2 regions of the Advenella sp. genome follow, and region 1 is predicted to be linked to the other one. Evidence: predicted binding sites of a transcription regulator. Region 1 holds the regulator's gene; the other holds the start of a gene.
What was found. Region 1 encodes LexA, which represses DNA repair genes until DNA is damaged. Its sites were predicted from a motif close to ACTGTATNNNNATACAGT; they were not measured.
Positions count from the first base shown of each region.

Region 1 (3,422 bases):
GTGAAGGTTTTGCCCGATCCAGTGACGCCAAGCAGCGTCTGGTACATCAGACCATCGTCAATCCCTTGTGTGAGCGCTTCAATGGCGGCGGGCTGATCGCCGGCTGGCGGGTACGGCTGGTATAGCTGAAACGGGCTGTCGGCAAACTCGATAAATCCGGCTTCGCTCATAGATTGTGCATCCAGGGTTAAATTGGCGCTGATTTAGGCGTACAATCTTCCATTATCCACTTTAATTGACCTTCCCTGCAACCTTACCTTTTCATATAACGATGACCACTCTTTTCAATGCTGTCGAGCTCGCCCCCCGTGACCCGATTCTGGGTCTGAATGAACAGTACAATGCCGATACCCGTGATACCAAAGTAAATCTGGGTGTAGGCGTGTATTACGATGATAATGGCAAAATTCCACTGCTCAAGGCAGTTCAGGAAGCCGAGAATCAACGCGTTCAGGCGCACGCAGCACGCGGCTACCTGCCCATTGAAGGCATCGGCAATTACAACAAGGGAGCGCAGGAACTGCTCTTCGGCAAAGACGCCGACGTCATCACAGAAGGCCGCGCCCTCACCTTCCAGGCACTAGGCGGCACAGGCGCACTGAAAATTGGCGCCGACTTCCTGAAACAGCTGCAACCGGATACAACCGTTTATATCAGCGACCCGAGCTGGGAAAACCACCGCGCGCTGTTCGAGCGCGCCGGTTTCAACGTGCAAACCTATAGCTATTATGATGCGACGACGCACGGCCTGAATTTTGAAGGATTCGCGGCCGCGGTCAAAGCCATGCCGCAAGGGTCCATCATCGTGCTGCACGCATGCTGCCACAACCCGACCGGTGTTGACCCGACCCTGGAACAATGGCAGCAGATTGCCACTTTGGTCAAGGAACGTAACCTGGTGCCGTTCCTTGACATCGCTTATCAGGGTTTTGGCGAAGGCCTACAGGAAGACGCCGCCGTGGTGCGCCTGTTCGCTGATCTTGGCATGTCCATGCTCATTAGCTCCTCGTTCTCCAAATCCTTCTCCCTGTACGGCGAACGTGTGGGCGCGCTCACTGTCGTGACGACCAGCAAGGATGAGGCCACACGTGTCCTAAGCCAGATCAAGCGGGTTATCCGCACCAACTATTCCAACCCCCCTACTCATGGCGGTATGGTGGTGGCGCAAATCCTGAATACGCCGGAACTGTTCGCCCAATGGGAAAGCGAACTGGCGCAGATGCGCGAACGCATTCGCGATATGCGCAAGCAGCTCACGGACAAACTGAATGCCGCCGGTGTCAAAGAGGACTTCGGTTTCGTGATGTCCCAGCGCGGCATGTTCTCCTATTCCGGTCTGACCAAAGAGCAGGTAGAGCGTCTGCGCAATGAGCACGGCATCTACGCGGTCAACAGTGGGCGGATCTGCGTTGCCGCGCTCAATAGCCGTAATATCGACAGCGTGGTGAAGGCAATCGCTGCCGTGCTGTAATCAGTAGCGACGCAAATCCGCGGCCTGCGGGCAATTTGTCACTGAAAACGCTTGCCAACTGGCAGTGAATGCGTCAGAATACGGACTGTATATACATACAGTCCGTTTTTTTATTTGTCTCTTTCATTACGGGGAATCATGAGCCTGAAGCTTACCGCGCGCCAGCAGGAAATTCTGAATCTGATCAAAGCCGCCGTGGAACGTACCGGCTTTCCGCCAACCCGTGCAGAGATTGCTGCGGCACTGGGATTCAAATCGCCCAATGCTGCGGAAGATCATTTGCGAGCGCTCGCTCGAAAAGGGGCCATTACGCTTACAGCAGGGGCCTCGCGCGGTATCCGTCTTGTTGAAGATGCCGAATCGGCAGCAGCAGGCTCGTCATCCGGCAGCGCATCAGCCAGTGTCGGCGTTTCTCTGGCAGACAGTCTGCGCCAGCTAATATTGCCCGTGGTTGGTAAGGTGGCCGCGGGCAGCCCCATCCTGGCCACCGAACATATCCATCGCGAACTCTCGGTAGACCCGTCCCTCTTCGAACAGCAGCCCGACTATCTGCTCACCGTCAAGGGGCAGAGTATGCAAAACATCGGCATCATGGATGGCGATTTGCTGGCCGTCAAACGCTCGCCGGATGCACGCAATGGCCAGATCGTCGTTGCCCGCATCGATGATGAGGTAACAGTCAAGCGCTTCAACCGCAGGGGCCGCATTGTCGAACTGCTGCCGGAAAACGACGATTTCTCCCCCATTATCGTCTCCGATGAAAATGATTTTGCTATCGAAGGGATTGCAGTCGGCCTCATCAGGCCGCATAATCTGCACTGATTCCCTTTCGGTGCAGCTATGAATGCCTGGCAGCATTTCAAAAACGACTTTTCCACATCGGCGTCCATAGCAGGACTGATTACCGTCCTGGTTTCCCTGACAGGACCGGTAGCCATTATTATTCAAGCGGCCAAGGCGGGCGGGCTCAGCCAGATGCAACTTACAAGCTGGATCTGGGCCATGTCCATCACTAGCGGCGTATGCGGTCTCTGGCTCAGTATCCGCTACCGCACGCCTATAGTCTGCGCTTTTTCCACCGGTGGCGCGGCGCTGCTTATTGACGCGCTTCCTCAATATTCCTACGACGATATTATTGGTGCGTATATATTTGCCGCAGTGCTGGTTGTGTTGCTGGGCGTCAGCGGCCTGTTCTCCCGCCTGATGCAGCATGTGCCCCGCAGTATCGTTTCGGGCATGCTGGCCGGCATACTGTTTGCATTCGGCGCCCACCTGTTTGTGTCTCTGCAACAGGCCCCGGCGCTGGTACTGCCGATCATTCTGGCCTACCTGGTCATCAAGCGCGCCATACCCCGCTATGCAGTGCTGGCGGCCCTACTCACCGGTATCGCGGTATGCGTCGCGCTGGGTCAGCTCAATACGCAGGTGCTCAGTTTCAGCCTGGTTATCCCTGAGTTTGCGATGCCCAGCCTGTCGATACCGGCGCTTGTGGGGGTCGGCATTCCACTGGCCTTTGTGGCACTGGCCTCGCAATACGCACCGGGTGTTGCAGTACTACAGTCCAGCGGGTATCACCATACGCCGATCTCCCCGCTCATTACCACTACCGGTATTTCGACCGTTCTGTTTGCGCCTTTCGGCCTGCACGGCACCACGCTGGCCGCAATCACAGCCGCAATATGTACCGGCCCGGAATGCCACCCCGATCCGCAACGACGTTATGTTGCAGGCATCGTGTGCGGTGCATTCTATATATTTTTCGGTTTGTTTGCGACCGTGGTAACCACGCTGTTCATTGCCATACCGGAAACATTTGTTGCTTCTCTGGCCGGCCTGGCTTTGCTGGGCGCCCTCTGCTCGGGACTGGCCGGCGCCATGGCCGAGGAATCAGAACGCGAGGCCGGCGTCATCACGTTTCTGATGACAGCATCCGGCGTCTCGTTCTTTGGTG
Region 1 covers NZ_JBQEAU010000102.1:8,837-12,258, reverse strand. The annotation lists gene uvrB (excinuclease ABC subunit UvrB) at 1-170, opposite strand, end outside; gene ACTIKR_RS16240 (amino acid aminotransferase) at 272-1,471, shown strand; gene lexA (transcriptional repressor LexA) at 1,610-2,293, shown strand; gene ACTIKR_RS16230 (benzoate/H(+) symporter BenE family transporter) at 2,312-3,422, shown strand, end outside.

Region 2 (3,422 bases), on a different contig from region 1:
AGCGCGAGCTCGGGTGTGTACTGCAACAGCGCCAGCGAGGCCGCCTGGATTGCCGAATGATGAATATGCTCATCATATTCGGTAAGAACGGCCTGGGGACACAGGGTATTGACGCCGCTGATACGCATGCCTGGTTGCACACCTGCCGCCCGGGCAGCAGGCGAACACACCCGGACCTGGCCATGATCAATCACAACGGCCGCCGTGTTGCGCCAGTCAGGGCAAAGTGTGTCCAGCGTGGGGTGTAACAGATGTACGGCTATCCATGTTCGCATGGCGGGACTCGGTAAAAGCAGCAGGATAAGCAGCAGAATAGGGATCGGAAGCGCCCCCAGGAGAGATACCCCTGCCGGATGCATCCGGATAAAGTGAGATATGGACAGGATGTTCACTGACGCTGCCACGACGTTTGACAATATGCACGTGAAGCCCCCTGGGCACCGGATGCAGTGCAAGCCGCAAGGGTGCCGGGGAGGATTGCCGGGCAGCGGACAGGGCCCGAACCAGCACGAACAGCGTGTCACCCTTTTGCGCCGACAATTGCAAGCGACGCAGGGCGCCATCGCGCAGGGCATTTTGCCATAACACCAGCGCCGCAAAGGCCCCGCTGTTCAGAATGTGTTCGGCCGCCCACAAGGCATCGGCAGTACTTTGCGGAGAGAGCCAGAGCAGGCGGGAAGGGGCGACTCCCCAATGCGCCCACGCGCAGGCCTGCGGCGCATACGGTGGCTGAATAAGCACGATGGGCCGTTGCTCTGGGCTGCTGGTGCTGTCAAGGCCCGCAGCAGTTGACGCATGAGGCAACTGACTCGCCTTGTGCCCACAAAAAACGGGTTTGAATAACTGGATCTCCCCGACGCCGGCACGTGGCGTCATGACCTCGATCAGATTGCCTAAGGGCCAGCCGCCGCCAGGCAATTGAGCCGATATTTCAGGATAGCCGGTATTGGCGTAAAGACCTGGGGAACGGGCGATTTGCGACGCTCGCCACAGCGAGGAGTGAATGCGCTCCGGCGCAGTCAGGATAGAAGGCGAGGCAGTGCCCTGCCCGACCCGTTGCGCCGGCATTTCTTCGGCGGATGCCTCTGAAAAAGACCCTTCTGAGAATAACGCCCTGGAAGCGGCCGACCCGGCCAGGACACCTGAGCGCCCGGATAGCTGTGCAGCATTCACAACACCTTCGGACACGCCTTCGGAGTTGCTTTCCGGCAGACCGTCAAAGCGAGAGCCCGATGCCTTTTCAACGAGTGTTCTGGAGGATTTTTTCGCTGTGTTTTTCATCATGGCAATTCCTTTAAGTACTGTATAAGTATACAGTATTTTTAAATTACCACATCTTCGGAAAACCGAGGTATCTGAATCAAGACGGTCTACACAACCGCACTGATGTATTACACTGAGCGTACTGTTTTTTCCCTTTACCAACAGGAATGACTTATGAAAATTACCTCTTCCCTGCTTTTTTCACTGTTTATCATCGTGCCAGGCATGGCCGCTGCGCAATCGAATCACCAGCAGGAAGCCCAGGCCATCAATGAGGCAAAAGTGACGCTTGCACAGGCAGTGCAAACGGCCGAATCAGAAACCGGCGCCAAAGCGGTCGAAGTGGATTTTGACCGGGAAAACAACGTCTGGTCATATGAAGTGACAACTCTGAAGCCCGGCACCAAATATGAACTGGTCATTGATGCCAATACAGGTAAGGTCATCTCCCGTAAGGAAGAACAAAAGCAATAACGGTCAGACAGGTGCCCGATATATTCGGGCACCAACAGCCATGGCGCATTTGATCTGTCATTATCACAACGCCAACACCAAGACTGCCATCTGACAATTCAGATATTACAATCCAGATATCACGTCTCAGATACCGCGACTCTGATATCACAGGCGTCATTGCACCATTTCTCTTGCCCGACAAGCGCTTCCCTGCTTTGCCCCTGCACAGATCATGCTGGCAAGGACGCCTGGCGCAGCACCCTAGCGCCCAATAATCGCCGCCTGCTCATCGCCGGCCTTCAAATGCAAATCCGAATACGGATCCTCCTGCTCGATATTGATGCGCATGCGGCTGGGTTTTATATTGCCGAAAATAGTGGCAAAGGGCGTATCCTGGGCATCGTTGCCGCGTGCAATAACCACCAGATTATCGGGTGGCGCCAGCCCTGTTGGGTCAAACTTGATCCATCGTCCTCCCAGGTATGCCTCAAAAATCGCGTGAAAATCCTGAGGGGGCTCTTCAAAATATACATAGCCTACGCAAAAACGGGCAGGTATATTCAAGGCACGGCAAAACGTGATGGCCAAATGGGCAAAATCCCTGCATACGCCTTTGCGCTTTTCAAACACATCAGCGGCTGAAGTGGTGGAATCTGAATATCCCACTTCATATTGGACATGTTCCTGTATCCAGTCAATAATTGACTCGACCAGCACGATGCCGTCGCCCTGCGCACAGAAAAGAGCCTGCACCTGGGCTGAAAGTACATCCGATTCACAATACCGGCTTGGCCGCAAGCAGGGAATGGTTTTCTTTGGCAGACGCCCTATGGGATAAATGGCGGCCTCGGACAGTCGCCTGGCATGATTGGTAACGACGCTGACCGTGTAATCGACATTGATCGTTCCTTCTTTAGCAGGAAACGATACGAAGCGTCCGCCCATTGCATCAATATTCTTCTGAAAATAAACAGGCGTCTTGCTCCCATTGCTGTCGACATACTCCACACTCAGGCACTCTTCCAGAAGCAATTGGCTTTTTTTGGAAACCAGCATATTCAGAAAAAACTCACTCGCTGAAAATACTTCATATTCCAGCGAGGTTCTAATTCTTGTTACCAGCATCCCGTTACCCCATTTATGTAAATGACCCGGCAGATTGCCGTCGATCGGCAAGCCCATCGCTTGACAGCATAAAATGCAATCGGCACCCTCTCTAGCCACCATAGTCGCTGTAGCCACTGCCATTTCTACTTTTTAACTATCTCCCCCAAACAAGCATATGGGTCTGATACTGTAAGAAAAATATCCGGCTGCCAATCACGCCTGACATGCCTGGAACATGCAGCGCCGACAATTTGCCGCCGTCCGGCACACCTCACGGGCAAAAACAACGATCACTGATTTTTATTATCCGACGAACACCGTCTTTTTTATTCAATACCGGGAAAAATGGGGCTTTGCATGCTCAGGAACCAGGCCGGGATGGCTTTGTGCTTACTGTTTTTGCATCTGTCATGAGAACGGGCCTCCTGGATAGGGAACGCATCGGCAAAAATTTTGCAGCATTGCCGCAAGACTGCAGCATTAAACCACAAGCTGTGCTCGGCCCCAGGCATATGCAAAATACAAACGCCGCCATCGCGACAACCGGATCATAGCCAGCGCTTGTTATCACTTCAGTCGGTCAGCGCAATGCCGAT
Region 2 covers NZ_JBQEAU010000077.1:7,227-10,648, reverse strand. The annotation lists gene ACTIKR_RS13955 (Y-family DNA polymerase) at 1-275, opposite strand, end outside; gene imuA (translesion DNA synthesis-associated protein ImuA) at 217-1,284, opposite strand; gene ACTIKR_RS13945 (PepSY domain-containing protein) at 1,438-1,737, shown strand; gene ACTIKR_RS13940 (transglutaminase-like domain-containing protein) at 1,981-2,844, opposite strand.
Region 2: a site for LexA is predicted at 1,301-1,318, ahead of imuA (translesion DNA synthesis-associated protein ImuA). Genes of this name have one in related genera too.